DNA from 4 places in the Mesorhizobium sp. M0077 genome. Region 4 is predicted to be linked to each of the others. Evidence: predicted binding sites of a transcription regulator. Region 4 holds the regulator's gene; each other region holds the start of a gene.
The links. Region 4 encodes PhoB, which activates phosphate uptake and scavenging genes when phosphate is short. Its sites were predicted from a motif close to TGTCATNNANCTGTCAT; they were not measured.
Positions count from the first base shown of each region.

Region 1: ugpB (sn-glycerol-3-phosphate ABC transporter substrate-binding protein UgpB) is a predicted target of PhoB. The motif match lies at 2,737-2,753, and genes of this name have one in related genera.
Region 2: NKJ57_RS08505 (RNA degradosome polyphosphate kinase) is a predicted target of PhoB. The motif match lies at 1,523-1,539, and genes of this name have one in related genera.
Region 3: NKJ57_RS21485 (LTA synthase family protein) is a predicted target of PhoB. The motif match lies at 1,587-1,603, and genes of this name have one in related genera.

Region 1 is NZ_JAMYUL010000007.1:198,227-203,314, forward strand. Features, by position in the region: gene NKJ57_RS16535 (bifunctional diguanylate cyclase/phosphodiesterase) at 1-2,336, opposite strand, end outside; gene NKJ57_RS16540 (hypothetical protein) at 2,484-2,630, opposite strand; gene ugpB (sn-glycerol-3-phosphate ABC transporter substrate-binding protein UgpB) at 2,816-4,126, shown strand; gene ugpA (sn-glycerol-3-phosphate ABC transporter permease UgpA) at 4,197-5,081, shown strand.
Region 2 is NZ_JAMYUL010000003.1:251,782-256,869, forward strand. Features, by position in the region: gene NKJ57_RS08495 (FAD-dependent monooxygenase) at 1-1,195, opposite strand, end outside; gene NKJ57_RS08500 (zinc-finger domain-containing protein) at 1,215-1,460, opposite strand; gene NKJ57_RS08505 (RNA degradosome polyphosphate kinase) at 1,694-3,886, shown strand; gene ppx (exopolyphosphatase) at 3,886-5,088, shown strand, end outside.
Region 3 is NZ_JAMYUL010000011.1:186,630-191,717, reverse strand. Features, by position in the region: gene fabG (3-oxoacyl-[acyl-carrier-protein] reductase) at 1-368, opposite strand, end outside; gene fabD (ACP S-malonyltransferase) at 429-1,376, opposite strand; gene NKJ57_RS21485 (LTA synthase family protein) at 1,654-3,582, shown strand; gene rpsF (30S ribosomal protein S6) at 3,893-4,393, shown strand; gene rpsR (30S ribosomal protein S18) at 4,393-4,641, shown strand; gene rplI (50S ribosomal protein L9) at 4,908-5,088, shown strand, end outside.
Region 4 is NZ_JAMYUL010000007.1:77,949-83,036, forward strand. Features, by position in the region: gene pstA (phosphate ABC transporter permease PstA) at 1-265, shown strand, start outside; gene pstB (phosphate ABC transporter ATP-binding protein PstB) at 283-1,107, shown strand; gene phoU (phosphate signaling complex protein PhoU) at 1,148-1,852, shown strand; gene phoB (phosphate regulon transcriptional regulator PhoB) at 1,869-2,558, shown strand; gene NKJ57_RS15920 (ROK family protein) at 2,589-3,824, opposite strand; gene xylF (D-xylose ABC transporter substrate-binding protein) at 4,090-5,088, shown strand, end outside.

The sequences.
Region 1 (5,088 bases), 120 kb from region 4:
AACGCCTCGATCGGGCTCGGCCGGCCTAGATAATAGCCCTGGCCGATCTCGCAGGCCTCGGCGTCGAGGAATTTCAGCTCGCCCAGCGTCTCGACGCCCTCGGCCAGAACCGGCAGGCCGAGACCGCGGCCAAGCCCCAGAACGGCGCGCACGATGGCTGCCACCTGGCCGTTGCTGTCGACTGATTTGATGAATGAGCCGTCGATCTTGATCTTGTCGAAGGGGAAGGCGCGGAGATTGGACAGCGAGGAGTAGCCGGTGCCGAAATCGTCCATCGCCACACGCACGCCAAGCGCCTTCACCTGGCGCAAGGTCGCCAGCGCGCGCGGCATGTCCTTGACCAGCGCCGTTTCGGTGATCTCGAGTTCGAGCCTGCCGGGCGTCAGGCCGGAGCCGAGCAGGACTTCATGCACCTTGCGGCTGAAATTCGGATTGTGGAGCTGCACCGCCGAGACATTGACCGCGACGGTGAGAGGGTTCTTCCAGCGCGCAGCCTCGGCGCAGGCCGTCGCCAGCACCCATTCGCCGATCTGGATGATGACGCCGCTGTCTTCGGCCACCGGGATGAAGGTCGCCGGCGACACGTCGCCGCGCTGCGGATGGCGCCAGCGGATCAGCGCTTCGAACCCGACCATCCGCCCGCTGCTGATCTCCTTTTGTGGCTGGTAAACGAGGCGAAACTCATCGCGCGCCATGGCCTGGCGCAGTTCGTGCTCCATCACGCGCCGGTCTCGCGCCTCGGCGCCCATCGAGGCCTCGAAGTAACGGTAGGTGTCCTTGCCCTCGGCCTTGGCGCGGTAGAGCGCGGTGTCGGCGTGGCTGACCAGGAGTGTCGGCTCATCGGCGTCGAGCGGATAAAGTGCAATGCCGATGCTGGCCGACACCAGCCCGCCACCGACCGACAGCCGGTTTTCCTCGCGCATGGCCGCCAGCACCGCCTCGGCGATGCGGCCGGCCGCCTGCGGATCGGGAAGGTTCGGAGCGATGATGGCGAACTCGTCGCCGCCGAGACGCGCCAGCATCTGTCCGTGGCGGAGCACGGCGGAGGCGCATAGCGCCACCTTCTGCAGCATGGCATCGCCGGCGCCGTGCCCGAACAGGTCGTTCACTTCCTTGAAGCGGTCGAGGTCTAGCAGCAGCAGCGCAAGATGCCCGCCCTTGCCGCCGCGGTCCATTGCGGCAATTTCGGCCTCGAGCCGGCCGGAGAAACTGCGGCGGTTGGGGAGCCCGGTCAGCGGGTCGAAATGGGCGAGGCGCAGTATCTCCTGCTCGGCCTTCCTGCGTTCGCGGATGTCGCGCACGGCGACCACGCTGTGCCGCTTGCCGCAATAGTCGATGCTTCTGGCGATAAGTTCGACGGGGATGGTGGCGCCGTCATGGGCTCTGAGTTCGGCTTCCTGTGCCTGTCCGCTGCAGTCGGACATGCCGGCCGCGGTGCGTTCGCCGAAGAGGTCGCCAAGCAGCATCGCGTTCAGCACTTCCGGCGCAATGCCGGTGAGTGCCGCGATGCTGTCATTGGCGCTGACGATGCGGGCGCCGTCGCAGACGATCAGCCCCTCGACGGCGGCGTTGGCGAGGCCGTGCATGCGCTCGGCCTCGAGCTTGTGACGCCGGAAGCGAAGGTCGATCCACAATGCTGCGGCTGAAAGCACCAGGATAGCCATGCTGACTGCAGCGGCGGCGAAGGCCTGCGACACCGGTTCGACCGTGAACTGCGATATCTCGATGGAGGAGTCCGGGAAGATCGACACCGCGCCCATGGCGATGAAGTGCAGGCTGCAGATCGCCAGCGTCAACAGGATGGCGGCGGCGATTGTGGCCTGCATGGACGGCCGTCGCAACACGACCAGCAGCGCCAGCGCGGCGAGGGTGACGCCTGTCAGCACCGAGACGCCGACCAGCAGCGGGTTCCAGACGATGCGCCCTTCGACCTCGAAGGCGGCCATGCCGATATAGTGCATGGCGGCGATACCAGCGCCGAGGACCGCGCCGCCGACCAGAGGGTAGTCGATGCCCCGGCGCAAGGTGGCGATCCACATGCCCGCAGCGGTCAGGGCGACGGAACCGGCGAGCGAAAGCGCCGACATTTCCGTATTGTAGGCGTTGGGGATTCCGGGAGAAAAGGCAAGCATTGCGATGAAGTGCGTCGCCCAGATACCGAAGCCGGTGGAAGTGGCTGCTATCATCAGCCAGGTATAGCGGTTGCGCTCGCTCGAGCGGTCGACATGGCGAAGCAGGTTGACCGCCGAGAAGGAAGAAATACCGCAAATGAGCGCTGCCAGTGCGACCAGTCTCAGATCGTGCTCATGCACGATACAATTATAGACCGTCAGCATCTCGCCCCACCTGCTCTCCCACAGCAATCAAGCCGTCCACTTGATTAGTATGCCACGCTTGACGAAGAATCGGTTATGCGAACTACAACTACAGCGGGTTTTTCGGGTTGTACGTTGCGGCGATCCTGTCTCATTCCAGACGCACGGTTACAGCAGCGCCTGGCGCGATGCCGCTCGGCCGATCTCGATCTGGCCGAGCGCCGGTTTGGCGGCCGCACGGTGCAGGTGCGTGGCGCTGTCACGCGGGCCCTTCACGCATTGCTGGGCGGTCGGCGATCCTTGCAGGCCCACCATGCCCCATTCTATCGCTGAGCCGGCTTGGCATTTCTCTCTGTCCTCGTTGCAAGGCGAGGGGGCGCGAAGTTAGCCGGGTATGAAATTCACGAAACAGCAACAAATCCGTTGTCCGATTGTCATCAGCGACACATATTGCGTTCGCGGGAGCGCCCCTTTCGCCAATGACAAACGGGAGATGAAACATGAAGTTGTTCGGCTTTGCGGCCGGTGTTGCCGCCACCTTGACCCTGCTTTCCACCACCTCCGCCTTCGCCGCCACCCAGATCAGTTGGTGGCATGCAATGACCGGCGCCAATGCCGAGGTGGTCGACAAGATCGCCAAGGATTTCAATGCCAGCCAGAGCGACTATGAAATTCTCCCTGTTTTCAAGGGCACCTATCCCGAAACGCTGAATGCCGGCATCGCTGCCTTTCGTGCGGGGCAAGCGCCCGACATCATCCAGGTGTTCGACGTGGGTACCGGCGTCATGATGGCCGCCGAAGGTGCGATCAAGCCGGTGGCCGATGTGCTGACCAGCGCCGGCGTGACCTTCGACAAGAGCGAGTATTTGCCCGGCATCGTCGGCTACTATTCGAAGCCGGACGGGACCATGCTGTCCTTCCCCTATAATTCCTCGTCGCCCATCCTCTATTACAACAAGGATATCTTCCAGAAGGCCGGGCTTGACGTGAACAATCCGCCAAAGACCTGGAACGAGGTGTGGGAAGCCGCCAAGAAGATCAAGGCGAGCGGCGCCGCTTCCTGCGGCTATACCTCGACGTGGTTGACCTGGATCCACCTTGAGGCCTTCGCCGCCTGGAACGACGTTTCCTATGGCACCAACCAGAACGGACTTGCCGGAACCGACGTCGAGCTCAAGATCAATGCGCCGATCTTCGTCAATCATTTCCAGGCGCTCGCCGACCTGGCCAAGGACGGCACCTTCAAATATGGCGGCCGTACATCCGAAGCCAAGCAGATCTTTCTTGCCGGAGAATGCGGCATCTTCACCGAATCGTCGGGGGGTCTCGGTGACATCGTCAAATCGGGCATGAACTACGGCATCGGCCAGCTTCCCTATGATAGTGACGCCAAGGGCGCGCCCCAGAACACCACGCCGGGCGGCGCCAGCCTGTGGGTATTCGGCAACAAATCGGACGAGGAATACAAGGGCGTCGCGGCGTTCTTCTCCTACCTGTCCAAGACCGAAGTGCAGGAGTATCTGCACCAGAAGTCGGGTTATCTGCCGGTGACGCTCGCTGCCTATGAGGCGACCAAGAAGTCCGGCTTCTATGACAAGAACCCGGGCCGTGAGACGCCGATCCTGCAGATGCTGGGCAAGGCGCCGACCGAGAACTCGAAGGGCGTGCGCCTCGTCAACCTGCCGCAGGTGCGCGACATCGAGAATGAGGAGTTCGAGAAGATGCTGGCCGGCCAGCAGACTGCGCAGCAGGCGCTCGACAACGCGGTCGCACGCGGCAACAAGGCGATTCAGGAAGCGATCGGAAACTGAAGCGATTGTCAGTTGAACCTCGTCCACGCGGACCCGCGTGGACGATTTCCTGAATAGCGAGGGAATCACCCTGTCTCCACGCGTCGTCTTTCCCAACAAGACCCTGCCTTACCTGCTGGTGGCGCCGCAACTCGCCATTACGCTGATCTTTTTCTACTGGCCGACCGGGCAGGCGCTCTACCAGTCGATGCTTAGGGAAGACCCGTTCGGGCTGAAGAGCAAGTTCGTCGGGCTCGCCAATTTTCGCAAGGTGCTGGCCGACCCGGCCTACCTCAACTCGATCAAAGTTACGCTGGTGTTCTCTCTGGCGACCGCGATGGTCGCCATGGGTGTGGCCCTGTTGCTTGCCGTCATGGCCGAGAAGGTGGTGCGCGGCAAAGGCCTTTATCGCACGCTGCTGATCTGGCCGTATGCGGTGGCGCCGGCGATTGCCGGCATGTTGTGGCTGTTTCTGTTCAACCCCTCGATCGGTTCGCTGGCCTACGCCTTGAGAGGTCTCGGCATCGCCTGGGATCCCTTGCTTAACGGAAACCAAGCCATGATCCTGCTGGTATCTGCGGCTGCCTGGAAGCAGATCAGCTACAATTTCCTGTTCTTCGTCGCCGGGCTGCAGGCGGTGCCGAAGACGTTGATAGAGGCGGCGGCCATGGACGGCGCCGGGGAGACGAAGCGCTTCTGGACCATCGTCTTCCCGCTGCTCGCACCGACGACCTTCTTCCTGCTGGTCGTCAACACTGTCTATGCGCTGTTCGACACTTTCGGTATCGTTCATGCCGTCACCGGCGGCGGGCCAGGCAAGGCCACCGAGACGCTGGTCTACAAGGTCTACAATGACGGTTTCGTCAATTTGATCCTCGGCGATTCGGCCGCGCAGTCGGTCATCCTGATGGTCATCGTCATCTCACTCACGGCCATCCAGTTCCGCTATGTGGAACGCAAAGTCCACTACGGTTGAGCGCGAG
Region 2 (5,088 bases), on a different contig from region 4:
AGAGCCAGTCGAGGTCGGCGGCGAGCTTGTCGGGCGAGCGCATGGCCAGGAACAGATTGCGGGCGATCGCCACCGGGCCGGCAGCATGCCAGGCGAGGCGGTTTACGGCCCCACGACGCGCGGCCTTGGCGACACGCGGCCGCCGAAGATTTTCCCAGATTCGAAAACTTCTGGGCAGATCGCCAGGGAAATCGGCGATAGCGTCGGCAAGCGTGATGGCATCCTCGATCGCCATTGCCGCGCCCTGCGCGGCAAACGGCGTCATCGCGTGCGCGGCGTCGCCGATCAGCGCGACGCCCTGCGGGCTCGTCCACCGCTTCTGTTCGACGGTGTGGATCGGAAAGGCCGTCCATGGGCCGGCCAGTGCCACAAGCTTCGTCAGGCCCGGCGCGGTGCCGCGCAGGGCAGCCGTGAGGATCGCGGGATCGGCATGGCCCGACCAACCTTCGGCCATGCGCTCACCCTTGGTGAAGGCGGCGAGATTGAAGGCCTGGCCTTTGCTGACGGGGTAGGCGACCATGTGGAAGCCAGGATGCAGGAACGTGGTGACGCAGTCGGCGGCGCCGATCGCGGCAAAGGCTTCTCCGGCCGCACCGTCGGCTGCGATTGTAGCCCGCCAGGCGAGTTCGCCCGAAAAACGGCTTTTGACGAAGTCCTCGCCTGCGAGTTGCGCCCGGACCGCCGACCAGACGCCGTCGGCGCCGACCAGCAGTTTGCCGCGTGCCTCGATCTCGCGGCCGTCCACTTCGGCGGTCACGGCGACATATTGCGCGTCTTTGACGATGCCGGTCACGCGGGCGCCGGTGATGAGCTCAATCTCTGGCCGTTCGGCCATTTGCCCCAGCAGCGCTGCCTGCAGATCTGCGCGATGGGCGACAAGATAGGGCGACTGCCAGCGCGCTTCGGCGGCGTGCCCGAGCGGTACCCGCGCCAGTTCGCGCAGCGTCCCGGCGTCCTTGAGCACGACCGCTTCCGGCCGCAACGCTGCGGGCAGCAGTCGGTCGAGCACGCCGAGTTTTCCAAGAATGCGTGTTGCGTTGGGCGAAAGCTGGATGCCGGCGCCGGCCGCTTCGAGGTGCTGTGCCTGTTCGATAAGCTTTACCGGATAACCCCGTCCAGCGAAGGCAAGGGCAGCGGTCAGCCCGGCGATGCCGGCCCCGGCGATTATGACCTGCCGGGACCTGATGTCTTCCATCGGGCTTGTCGCGGAAGGATCAGGCGGCCTGGTCGATATAAAGGCAACCAGCCGGCAGCGTTTCCGTCGCCCTCAGCTTCGCCGAATAGCGGTAGAGCGTCGAGCAATACGGGCAGACCTTTTCATTGTCGTCGCCCATGTCGAGGAACACATGTGGGTGGTCGAAGGGCGGGTTGGCGCCGGTGCACATGAATTCCTTGACGCCGATGTCGATTGCCGGATGGCCCGCATCGTTCTGGAAATGGGGAATGGAACCGCCTGCCATCGTCGTCTCCTTGATCTCGTCGAAAAGCATCTGGAACATAACAGGCCTGTTTGCAAGATCGATGAAATGAAACTGTCGCAAAAGCCTGTCAGAGGATACGGTGAGCCGGTTAAGTGCATGTCCCTGAAATCGGAATGGTTTTCGCCGAAGGGCCATGCGTCACAAAAGCGTGTTAGAGGCATGGCACGTCCAGCGGCGCTCCAAGGGACGGTTGGCGGGGAAGAGCAGGAACCATGAACGAACTGAAGCCGGTGCAGAGCGAATTCATCAATGTCGAGGTGGCGAGCCCCGAGGGCGGCAACCCCGATCGGTTCGTCAACCGTGAGTTCTCCTGGCTGCAGTTCAACCGGCGTGTGCTCGAGGAATCACAGAACGAGCACCATCCGCTGCTCGAACGCGTCCGTTTCCTGTCGATTTCGGCCGCCAATCTCGATGAATTCTTCATGGTCCGCGTCGCCGGCCTTGCGGGCCAGGTGCGCGAAGGCATTGCGCTCAAGAGCCCCGACGGCCGCACGCCGGAGCAGCAGCTGGAACAATTGCTGCGCGAGGTCGAGCGGCTGCAGGAGGACCAGCAGAACAGCCTTTCGGCGCTGATGTTGCTGCTCAACAAGGAAGGCATTGAGAGCATCACCCGCGATGCACTGACCAAGGATGAAAAAGTCTGGCTGGAAGACCATTTCCAGGACCAGGTTTTCCCGGTGCTGACTCCACTGTCGATCGACCCGGCGCATCCGTTTCCGTTCATTCCCAATCTCGGCTTCTCGATGGCGCTGCAATTGCGCCATCGCAAGAATGGCGAGGAGATGAGCGCGCTTCTGCGCCTGCCGGTGGCGCTGAAGCGCTTCATCCGTCTGCCCGACCGCAAGCAGCACGTTCGCTTCATTCCGTTGGAGGAGGCTGTCGGCCTCTATATCGGCAAGCTGTTCCCCGGCTATGAGGTCAAGGGTTCAGGCACCTTCCGCATCATCCGGGACAGCGATATCGAGGTCGAGGAGGAGTCGGAAGATCTCGTGCGCCTGTTCGAGACGGCGCTGAAGCGGCGCCGCCGCGGTTCGGTCATCCGCATCGAATTCGACAAGTCGATGCCCGGCGAGTTGCGCGAGTTCGTCGCCGGCGAGCTTGGCGTCTCTTCGAGCCGCATCAGCGTTCTGACCGGCCCGCTGGCGCTCAGCCAGATTTCCGAGATCGTCGCCGTGCCGCGCGACGACCTGAAGTTCACCCCCTACAATCCGCGCTTTCCCGAGCGCATCCGCGAGCATGGCGGCGATTGTTTCGCGGCCATCCGCGAGAAGGACATCGTCGTCCACCACCCCTATGAATCCTTCGACGTGGTGGTCCAGTTCCTGCGCCAGGCAATGGCCGACCCGGAGGTGGTGGCAATCAAGCAGACGCTCTACCGCACCTCCAACGACAGCCCGATCGTGCGCGCCTTGGTCGACGCGGCCGAGGCCGGCAAGTCGGTGACCGCCCTGGTCGAGCTCAAGGCGCGCTTCGACGAGGAAGCCAACATCCGCTGGGCGCGCGACCTCGAACGCGCCGGCGTCCAGGTCGTGTTCGGCTTCCTCGAACTGAAAACCCATGCGAAAATGTCGCTCGTGGTGCGGCGTGAGGACGGCAAGCTGCGCAACTATGTACATCTCGGCACCGGCAACTACCATCCGGTGACCGCGCGCATCTACACCGACCTGTCCTTCTTCACCACCGATCCGACGATCGCGCGCGATGTCGCCCAGCTGTTCAACTTCATCACCGGCTACGCCGAGCCGACCGATGAGATGCGGATCGCCATCTCGCCGTTTACGCTGCGCAGCCGTATCCTCAAGCACATTGCCGACGAGGTCGCCTACGCGCTGGCTGGCCGTCCGGCGCGCATCTGGATGAAGATGAACGCGCTCGTCGATCCCAACATCATCGACGCGCTCTATGACGCCAGCCGTGCCGGCGTCGAGATCGATCTCGTCGTGCGGGGCATCTGCTGCCTGCGGCCGCAGGTGCCCGGCCTGTCGGAAAACATCAGGGTCAAGTCGATCGTCGGCCGCTTCCTCGAACACAGCCGCATCTACTGCTTCGGCAACGGCCATGGCCTGCCGTCGGACGAGGCGATCGTCTACATCGCCTCGGCCGACTTGATGCCACGCAATCTCGACCGCCGCGTCGAGACTATGGTGCCGATCACTAATCCGACGGTGCATGAACAGATCCTTGGCCAGATCATGCTGGGCAACATCATGGACAACCAGCAAAGTTTCGACGTATTGGCTGACGGAACCTCCCGGCGCGTCGTGCTGGAGGAGGGTGAGGAACCGTTCAACGCGCAGGAATATTTCATGACCAATCCGAGCCTGTCGGGACGGGGTGACGCGCTGAAGTCGCATGCGCCCAAGCGCATCGCGCAGTTCAAGCGTCGCAAGAAGAACACCGGCTGATGATTTCAACGTCCCAAGGCCGGCTGCAGGATCGCCGGCCGCTGTCCATCATCGACATCGGCTCGAACTCGATCCGCCTTGTCGTCTATGAAGGGCTGGCGCGCTCGCCTACCTTGCTGTTTAACGAAAAGATGCTGGCCGGTCTCGGCCGCGGCATCGTTTCGACCGGCAAGCTCGATCCCGAGGCGGTGACGCGCTCGATGGAGGAGTTCCGCCGTTTCCGCGCGCTCTCCGACCAGGCGGGTGCGGAGCACATGTTTGTGCTGGCAACGGCCGCGGCCCGCGAAGCGATCAACGGACCCGACTTCATCCACCGCGCCCAGGATGTGCTCAAGACCGAGATCCGCGTGCTCACTGGCCGGCAGGAGGCGCATTATTCAGCGCTTGGCGTCATTTCGGGCTTCCACCCCGCCAATGGCATTGCCGGCGATCTTGGCGGCGGCAGCCTGGAGCTTATCGACATCAATGGCGAGGCGATCGGCGACGGCATCACGCTGCCGCTGGGTGGCCTGCGGCTGCAGGACATGGCCAGGAATTCGCTCGCCCAGGCGGCAAAGATCACCCGCGACGAACTGGCGCGCGCCAAATTGTTGAAGGGCGGGCTGGGACGGCCCTTTTACGCCGTTGGCGGCACCTGGCGAAACCTTGCCCGGCTGCACATGGAAATGACCAACTACCCGCTTGGCGTCATGCACCACTATGAGATCGGTGTCGAAAGCGCCGCCAATTTCCTGAAGCAGGTGGCGAAAGGCGAGATCGAGAAGGTCAAGGGCATCGAAGGTGTGTCGAAGAACCGCCGTTCGCTGCTGCCCTATGGCGCGGTCGTGCTGCAGGAGATCATGGCGGCGATGCAGCCGTCGAAGATCATCGTCTCGGCATTGGGCGTGCGCGAAGGGTTTCTCTATTCGCTGCTCGACCCTGCCGAGCAGAAGGCCGATCCGCTGGTCTCCGCTTCGGAGGAACTGGCGCGGCTGCGGTCGCGCTCGGTCACCCATGCGCATGAGCTTGTCGAATGGACGGACAAGACCTTTGCCGCCTTCGGCATCGACGAGACGGAGGATGAGGCGCGCTACCGCCACGCTGCCTGTCTGCTGGCCGATATAGGCTGGCGCGCGCACCCGGAATATCGCGGCAAGCAGTCGCTCAACATCATTGCCCACGCCTCCTTCATTGGCGTCGATCACCCCGGCCGTGCCTTCCTG
Region 3 (5,088 bases), on a different contig from region 4:
GTCAGCTCGCGGGTCAGCCGGAACACGGCGGTGAGGTTCACCTCCAGCACGCTGTCCCAATCCGCGTCCGCCATGCGCACGAACAGGCCGTCCTTGGTGATGCCGGCATTGTTGACCAGTATGTCGACGCCTTCGAGTTCGGCTTCGGCCTTCTGGCCAAGCGCCTTGACCTCGTCACGGTCGGCAAGATTGGCCGGGAACAGCTTTACCCGGTCGCCGAGTTCGCCGGCCAGGGTCTCCAGTTTCTCGACGCGGGTGCCGTGCAAGCCGACAATGGCGCCTTGCGCATGCAGCACCCGGGCAATCGCCTCGCCAATGCCGCCCGATGCGCCGGTGACGAGCGCCTTGCGGCCGGTCAGTTCGAACATTTTCGTCTCCTGATCTTAAGAGAACACCCTTCCCACGGGAGGGGTTGAATCGCCAGTGGATTATGCAAGCGCGGCCAGCGCCGCCTCGACATCGGCCGGCGTGCCGACGGCCGATGTGGCGATGTCGCGGCTGATCCGCCGCGCCAGGCCGGAAAGCACCTTGCCGGCGCCGATCTCAAAGAGCGTGGCGACGCCATTGGCGCCGAACCACTCCACCGTTTCGCGCCAGCGCACGCGGCCGGTGATCTGCTCGACCAGGCGGCGCGCGATCTCGTCGGGGTCGCTGGTCGGGACTACAGTGACGTTGGAGACGACGGGCACCACCGGTGCATTCTTGGTCACGCCGGCCAGCGCCTCGCGCATGACATCGGCCGCCGGCGCCATCAGCGCCGAATGGAAGGGTGCGGAGACCTGCAGCATCAGCGCCCGCTTGGCGCCCTTTTCGGTGCACAGTTTCGCGGCGAGTTCCACCGCCGCCCTGGCGCCGGAGATCACCAGCTGGCCGCCGCCATTGTCGTTGGCGATCTGGCAGACCTTGCCGGATCCCGTTGCGGCCTCGGTGCAAGCGGCTTCGACGTCGGGCTGTTCCAGTCCGATGATCGCCGCCATGGCGCCCTCGCCGGCCGGCACCGCCGCCTGCATGGCGTTGCCGCGGATGCGCAGCAGCCGGGCGGCATCGGCGACCGAAACGAAACCGGCCGCGGCAAGGGCGGAATATTCGCCGAGCGAATGACCGGCAACGTAGGCAACCTTGTCCTTCAGCGAAAAGCCGCGCGCTTCCAGCGAGCGGATTCCCGCCAGCGAGACCGCCATCAGCGCCGGCTGGGCATTGGCAGTCAGGGTCAGCGCCTCTTCCGGGCCTTCCCAGATCAGTTTCGACAGCTTTTCGCCCAGCGCATCATCGACTTCCTCGAACACCCTGCGTGCCTCGGGGAAGGCGTCGGCGAGGTCCTTGCCCATGCCGACAGCCTGGCTGCCCTGTCCCGGAAAGGTGAATGCGACGGCCATTTGGGCGCTCTCCAGCGGCTGATTTTTCCTGCCTGTGACGCAAGGCGGACCGCCAAGTCAAGCCCGAAGGCGGCATTTCGGCTCTCGCTTGAACCGGAGCTGACCTCGAGTCCCTGTTCCCAAAGGCTTTTTGCCGATCACACCTGATGAAAACCGCTCACGAATCGTTTGCTGGCTCTTCTTATTTTCGCCACAGGCGCTAGCTTTTGCATGACAGTTCTATGACAGAACGGTGGCGCGAGTGGAAATGCGCGTTGCTTGGGCCGGGGGAAGAGACGTGGCTAGGATCAGGAAGGGCGCGACCGTACCCGCGCCACAGTTCTTGGAAGACGATCCGTCCACCGGCTACCTGCCGGGGCGCAGATGGCCGGTCATCCGCTACGGTCTGGTCACGCTGCTTGCCTCCGCCATCCTGGTGTTCGCCATCGAATGGATCGTGCGCGGCGACTTCTTCGGCACAGTCGACTTCTTCCTGCAGCCATTCAAGCCGGGCTGGACCACCATCATTGTCTTTGCATTGGTGCTGATGGGACTGGACGCCGTGCTTGGCCGCAGTCACCAGAGCCTGATGATCGTGGCGCCGCTGACGCTGGCGCTGGCCTTTGTCGGGCATCAGAAGTCGCATTATCTCGGCGATCCGCTCTACCCAACCGATTTTCTTTATTCGCGCCAGATCATGGCACTGATGCCGCTCCTGGTGCGCGAACGGCCTTGGACGGCGCTCGCCATGGCGGTCGGCATCGTCGCCGGCCTGTCGCTGCTGATCTATGGCTGGCGGTTGTGGCGCCGCAAGGTTCCGATCCTCAGCCGCAAAGGGCGGCTGGCGCGGCTGACGCTGGCAGTGCCGCTGCTCGCCTTCTTCGTCTCGATAATGGACTACGCCACCTTCTCGTGGACCCGCGACCGGCTGCAGATCATCCCGATCATGTGGGACCAGAAGGAGAACTACGCCTCCAACGGGTTTGCGCTGGCCTTCGCACTCAACGTGCCGATGGCGCATGTCTCGGCGCCGGCGGGCTATTCCGACAAGGCGATCGACGCGATCGACAGGCCTGCTGTGGCGGCCTCGGTACCGGATGAGAAACCCGACATCATCGTGGTGATGAGCGAATCTTTCTGGGATCCGACCAAGCTGCCCGGCGTCACAATCACGCCTGACCCGATCCCCAATGTGCGGGCGCTGCGTTCCGGCTATATGTTTTCGCCGGAATTCGGCGGCATGACCGCCAACATCGAATTCGAGGCGCTGACCGGCTTTTCCAATGCCTTCCTGCCGGCGGGCTCGATCCCCTACCAGCAATATGTGCGCACGCCGACGCCGTCGCTGGCGACCTTCCTGAAAAGCGAGGGCTACCGGGCGCGCGCCATCCATCCGGGCACCAACTGGTTCTGGAACAGAGGCGCCGTCTATGCCGATTTCGGTTTCAACGATTTCCGCTCGGAAGAGACGCTGCCGCCACTGGAAAAGCGCGGGCCGCTGGCTTCCGATGCGTCGATGACCGACGAGATCATCGCAGAGGCCGACGCCAGCGAGCGGCCGGTGTTCTTCTTCGCCGTCAGCCTGCAGAACCACGGTCCCTACGAGCCGTACCGCTATTACAATCCGACCCACAAGGTCGCGGCGCCGATCAGCACATGGGCGCGGGAATCGCTGCTCAGCTATGCCGAAGGCTCCGCCGATGCCGATCGCGGCCTCGAGCGGCTGATCGAATGGGCGAAGAAGCGCGACCGGCCGACGGTCATCGCCTTCTTCGGCGACCATCTGCCGCCGCTCGGCCCCGTCTATGTCGAAACCGGTTACCTGAAGGACAATGTCGCGCCGCGCAAGGAACCGACGCCGGCGGCGGCACTGGAGCATCATCAGACGCCGCTGGTCATCTGGTCTAACCGCACCGGTCCGGCGCAGGATATGGGCGCCGTGAGCCCGGCCTTCCTGCCCTACCACATCCTGACAACGGCCGGGATCACGCACCCCTACTACACCGGCTTCCTGGGCGCGCTGCGCGAACGCTATCGCGTCGTCGACCGCAATCTGCTTTTGACACCGTCAGGTGAGGCCACGCCGGACTGGGCGCGGCAGAAGGACGTTGATCCGGCGATCAACGACTTCCGCCTGCTGCAATACGATATGATGTTCGGCAAGCGTAAGGCGGCTCCGGACTTCTTCCCCGAAACGATCAACGGTCGTACCCCGCATACGAGTTGATGCCTTCTTTATCCAACCCTGCGACGCTAGGACGCTGTCCGGAGCATGCGTTACCCTTGCCTTCCAGCCAATTTGCTATATAGACGCCCGCAATCTGCCGGTCCTTGCTGGGGGCTGAACGGAGGGCCGGAGGTTTTACCCAAAACCTTCGTGTGAAGCCAGAAGCGCTTCCGCCTCCCGTGTCTCCGCTCTCGACCGTCTCGAAATGCTCCTTTCTTCCCCGCCCCCTCGGGATCAGCGGGTCAGAGAAGTTGCAGAGGCTTTTGCCGCGAGGATCCGGGAGAGAAACGAAGAAAGGCACTGAACCACTATGGCTCTATACGAACATGTGTTCCTTGCCCGGCAGGACCTCTCGCAGCAGCAGGTCGATGCGCTTGTCGAACAGTACAAGGGCGTCATCTCCGCAAATGGCGGGTCCGTCGGCCGGGTCGAGAACTGGGGACTGAAGTCCCTCACCTACCGGGTCAACAAGAACCGGAAGGCTTACTACACGCTTATGGACCTCAACTGCCCGCCGGCAGCGCTCAACGAGATGGAGCGCCAGATGGGCCTGTCCGAGGACGTGCTGCGTTTCCTGACCGTCAAGGTCGAGGCGCATGAGGAAGGCCCGTCGGCCATGATGCAGAAGCGCGAAGAGCGCTCGGAACGCGGCGGCTTCGGCGACCGCGACCGTGGTGATCGTGGTCCGCGCTCGTTCGGCGACCGTGATCGCGGCGACCGTGGCGATCGTCCGCCGCGCTCATTTGGCGACGCCGGTGGTGATCGTGGTCCGCGCCGTCCGCGCGAAGGCGTTGAAGGAGGTGCAGAATAATGGTCGACATCAATCAGATCCCGACCCGGCGCCCGTTCCATCGCCGCCGCAAGACCTGCCCGTTCTCCGGCGCCAACGCGCCCAAGATCGACTACAAGGACGTGCGTCTTCTGCAGCGCTACATTTCCGAGCGCGGCAAGATCGTGCCGTCGCGCATCACCGCCGTCAGCCAGAAGAAGCAGCGCGAACTCGCCAAGGCGATCAAGCGCGCCCGCTTCCTCGGCCTGCTGCCCTACGTGGTTCGCTAAGACTTTCGAGCGGGCGGTTCGCCGCCTGCTTCCTTCTCCCACGGCGACGGGCGCCGCAGGGGTAATTTGATGATGCATGTCGTTGTCCCAAAACCGGGACCACTTTTGGCGACATGCATTGAAATCCCGAGTTGAGGTGAAAAGCCTCTAACTGCCGCGACAGGCAGGACAGCGACACCGGCGCCAAGGCGCTCAGAGCTTCCTGACCTGTTCCATTCAATTCGGCGCCGATCCCGCGGTCGGTGCCCAGACGAAGGAACAAAACCATGCAAGTGATTCTTCTCGAACGCGTTTCCCGCCTCGGCCAGATGGGCGATACCGTCAAGGTCAAGGACGGCTTTGCCCGCAACTTCCTCTTGCCGCAGGGCAAGGCGCTGCGCGCCAACGAAGCCAACAAGAAGAAGTTCGAAGGGCAGCGCGCGCAGCTCGAAGCGCGCAACCTCGAGC
Region 4 (5,088 bases):
CGGCACCATCATCGGCCTGGCGCGTGCGCTCGGCGAGACAGCACCGCTGCTCTTGATCGGCATGGTCGCTTTCGTCGCCGATTATCCGACGACGCCTTTCGATCCGGCGACCGCGCTGCCGGTTCAGATCTATATGTGGGCAAACGAGGCTGAGCGCGCTTTTGTCGAGCGCATGTCCGGCGCCATCATCATCCTGCTCGTCTTCCTCATGGCCATGAACATCACCGCGATCGTGCTCCGGCGCCGCTTTGAGCGGCGCTGGTAGAAAAAAGGCAATTTGGTATGAACATCATGACCGAACAGTCCCTTGAGAATGCAGTGGGCGACAAAATGAACGCCAAGTCGAACGAAGTCATCAAGATGCGCGGCGACAAGGTCGGCGTCTTCTACGGCGAGAAGCAGGCGTTGTTCGACGTCAATCTCGACGTCCGCCAGAACCAGGTGACGGCGCTGATCGGCCCGTCCGGCTGCGGCAAGTCGACCTTCCTGCGCTGCCTCAACCGCATGAACGACACCATCGATTCGGCGCGGGTGACCGGCAAGATCACGCTCGATGAAGACGACATCTACGACAAGAACATCGATGTCGTCGAACTGCGCGCACGCGTCGGCATGGTGTTCCAGAAACCCAATCCGTTCCCGAAGTCGATCTACGAGAACGTCGCCTACGGCCCGCGCATCCATGGGCTGGCCAAGCGCAAGTCCGACATGGACCAGATCGTCGAGCAGAGCCTGAAGAAGGCGGCGATCTGGAACGAGGTCAAGGACCGCCTGCAGGAGCCCGGCACCGGCCTGTCCGGCGGCCAGCAGCAGCGCCTGTGCATCGCGCGCGCCATCGCCGTGTCGCCGGAAGTGATCCTGATGGATGAGCCCTGCTCGGCGCTTGATCCGATCGCCACCGCCCGTGTCGAGGAGCTGATCGACGAACTGCGCCAGAACTACACGATCGTCATCGTCACCCATTCGATGCAGCAGGCGGCGCGCGTGTCGCAGCGCACGGCGATGTTCCATCTCGGCTATCTCGTCGAGGAGGGCGCAACCGACAAGATGTTCACCAACCCCGACGACAAGCGCACCCAAGATTACATTACCGGCCGCTTCGGCTGAACCTTCCGGCGGGTGAATTTCAGGCACGAGGACCAAGATCATGGGTGAGCATACCGTCGCCTCCTTCGATGAAGAGCTCGGGCAGATCAGCAAGCTGATCCGCGACATGGGCGATCTGGCAGGCTCGATGGTCAGCGGCTCGACCAGGGCGCTGCTCAATTCGGACAATGCGCTGGCACAGCGTGTCGTTTCCGACGACGCCATCATGGATGCGCGCCAGCGCGAACTGGACGACCGCGCCATCACGCTGATCGCCAAGCGCCAGCCGATGGCCAACGATCTGCGCGCCGTGGTCGGCTCGATCCGCATGGCCGGCGACCTCGAGCGCATCGGCGATCTCGCCAAGAACATCGCCAAACGCGTCGGCACCGTGGGCTTGAGCGTCACGCCGCGCGACCTCTCGCACTCCATCGATGCCATGGCGCAACTGGTGCTGATCCAGGTGCAAGGCGTCGTCGAGGAATATGCCGCCACCGATGCGGCAGCTCTTGCAAAACTCAGGAATGACGACGAGCGCATCGACGTCAAATACACGTCCGTGTTTCGTGAGCTCTTGACCTACATGATGGAAGACCCTCGCAACATCACCGCCTGCACGCATCTCTTGTTCTGCGCCAAGAATCTTGAGCGCATCGGCGATCATGTCACCAACATCGCCGAAAATGCGTATTATGTGCTGACCGGCCAGCAATTGCCCGCCAATCGTCCGAAGCAGGACGAGACGGCGATGGCCACGCCGGCCTGATGAGGGTGAACTGCCTATGATCGCGCCACGCATCATGGTCGTGGAGGACGAGGAGCCACTAGGCGTGCTCCTCCGCTACAACCTCGAATCCGAAGGCTATCAGGTCGAGGTGGTGACACGCGGCGACGAGGCCGAGATCCGCCTGCAGGAAAACGTGCCCGATCTCCTGGTGCTCGACTGGATGGTGCCGGCTGTTTCCGGCATCGAGCTCTGCCGGCGGCTTAGAGTGCGGCCCGAAACCGAGCGGCTGCCGATCATCATGCTGACCGCGCGCGGTGAGGAAAGCGACCGCGTGCGCGGCCTGTCCACCGGTGCCGACGACTATCTGGTCAAGCCATTCTCGACGCCGGAGTTCATGGCGCGCGTGAAAGCGCTGCTGCGCCGCGCCAAGCCGGAAGTGCTGTCGAGCGTGCTCAAGGTCGGCGACATCGTGCTCGATCGAGAATCGCACCGGGTCTACCGCAAGAAGAGCGAGATCAGGCTCGGACCGACCGAGTTCCGGCTGCTCGAATTCATGATGCGCCATCCCGGCCGCGTGTTCTCGCGCAGCCAACTGCTCGACAATGTCTGGGGCGAGACGATCTATATAGACGAGCGAACCGTCGACGTGCATGTCGGGCGGCTGCGCAAGGCCGTCAACAACGGCCGCATGCCGGATGTCATCCGTACCATTCGCGGCGCCGGCTACGCTATTAGGGAAGACTAGGATGCTGCGCGTCGCGCCGTTGCCGGCCATTCAGGCGACATGCTTGCCGGATTTCGCCTGAATGCCCGGCGCGAAAATCTCCTGGTCGACGAAGCCGAGCGCGCGCATGGCGCAGCCTTCGCGGATCAGCGGCAGCTCGTTGGGCTCGGTGTCGAAGGAGATCGATTTCGAGTGCTGGCCGCCGGCGGTCTGGGCGATCGCTTCGCGCAATGCCGGTTCGATCAGGTCGAAGGCGGCGGCGCTGACGCCGACCATGGCGACGGGTGCCGGATCGATCAGAGCAAACAGGCTGCCGAGGCCGAAGCCGAGCGCCTCACCGGCCCTGCGATAGGCTTCGCGCTCCGGGCCATCGGTTTCGCGGGCGCGCGCGGCGAGTGCGCGCATATCAGCGTCGCCGATATCGACCGGCTCGGCATCCTCGCCCATCATTTTGGCGCTGCGCCAGATGGCGTAGTTTCCGGCATAGGCCTCGACGCAGCCGCGCCGCCCGCAGCGGCAGAGCGCGCCGCCCGGACGGTGGATCATGTGGCCGAACTCGCCGCCCGAGGAATGGGTGCCGGTGAACAGTTCGCCTTTCAGCACCAGTCCCATGCCGATGCCGTGCGACAAGAGGATGGCGATAAAGTTGTCGCGGTAGCGCTCGGGCTGGCGCCATTGCAGCGCCACCGCCATCATATTGCAGTCGTTCTCCATGGTGGCCGGAATGCCGAATTCCACTTCCAACATGTCGGCGAAGGCAATGTCGGTCAGTGGCGTGATTGGCGACCACAGCATGGCGCGCGCCTGCGAATCGGTGATGCCCTGGATGCCCATGGCAATGCGGGCGATGCTCTGGACATCGAGGTCGGGATCCTCAAGCCGCCGCCGGACGATTGCTACGCATTCGCCAATCAGCTCGTCGCGCGGCTTGGTCAGCGTGTCCAGCCGGCGCTGTTCCTCGGCGACGACGTGGCCGGCATAGTCGATGACGGTGACGGACAGGAAATTGAGCGACAGCACGACGGTCATCACCGCCGCCGCTTCCGGGTTGAGGCCAAGGCCGACCTGCGGCCGGCCGCGTTTCAGTGCGCCTGTCTCGCCAGGTTTGCCTTCAATCAGGACGCCTTCTTGAATCAGATCAGACGAGATTGCCGATATGGTCGAGTGGCTGAGGCCGGTGGTCGCCGCAATCTCGGTCCGCGACGGCTGGCCGGCCCGGCGCACGGCCGAAATCACCATGGCACGGTTGCGACGGCGCAGATCGTCGTGGCGGATTCCAACCGACATTTGTTTCCTCCCGGCCTCCTCGCGCCTCATGATAGTGAAGGCGTTCGACGGCACCAGCCAAATATTGGCAGACGCCGGCAGCCCTGTCATTGTTTATTGCGGACCTCGAAAAAATTCGGCAAGGCCATCAGAATCCATCAGAATCGATGTTGACAGCGCCTTATCATTGAACCAGTATTTTTTCGAGGCTCGAAAAAATAGGGCCTCTGTGTGCCGGCCCTCGGGCCAGTTTTGTCGCGCCGCACGCGGCGCAGGGAGGATTATGATGAACAGATTTGCAGCCGCCATGCTGGCGGGTGTCGCCATGTCGCTGGCGCTGATGTCGGTCGCGCAGGCGAAGGACAAGGTCATCGGCGTGTCGTGGTCGAACTTCCAGGAAGAGCGCTGGAAGACCGACGAGGCGGCGATGAAAACGGCGATCGAGGCTGCCGGCGACAAGTACATTTCGGCCGACGCGCAGTCCAATCCCGGCAAGCAGCTGACCGACGTCGAAAGCCTGATCTCGCAGGGCGCCAACTCGCTGATCATCTTGGCGCAGGACGCCTCGGCCATCGGCCCGGCGGTGCAGAAGGCGCTGGACGAAGGCATTCCGGTCGTCGGCTATGATCGCCTGATCGAGAACAAGGACGTCTTCTACCTGACCTTCGACAACAAGGAAGTCGGCCGCATGCAGGCCCGCGAAGTGTTCAAGGCGAAGCCCGAAGGCAACTATGTCTTCATCAAGGGCTCGGGCTCGGATCCGAATGCCGATTTCCTGTTCTCGGGCTCGATGGAAGTGCTCAAGGAAGCCATCGACTCGGGCAAGATCAAGAATGTCGGCGAGGCCTATACCGATGGCTGGCTGCCGGCCAACGCCCAGAAGAACATGGAACAGTTCCTGACCGCCAATGACAACAAGGTCGATGCCGTGGTTGCGGCCAATGACGGCACCGCCGGCGGCGTTGTCGCCGCGCTGACGGCGCAGGGCCTTGCCGGAACGGTTCCGGTCTCGGGCCAGGACGGCGACCATGCCGCCCTGAACCGCATCGCGCTCGGCACGCAGACGGTGTCGGTGTGGAAAGACGCGCGCGAACTCGGCAAGAACGCCGCCGAGATCGCCTCGCAGCTTGCCGATGGCAAGAAGACGGGCGACATTGCCGGCGCCAAGGACTTCACCACGCCTGGCGGCAACACCGTCAAGTCGCTGTTCCTGACCCCCGTCGCGATCACCAAGGACAACCTCAACGTCGTCATCGACGCCGGCTGGATCAAGAAGGACGAAGTC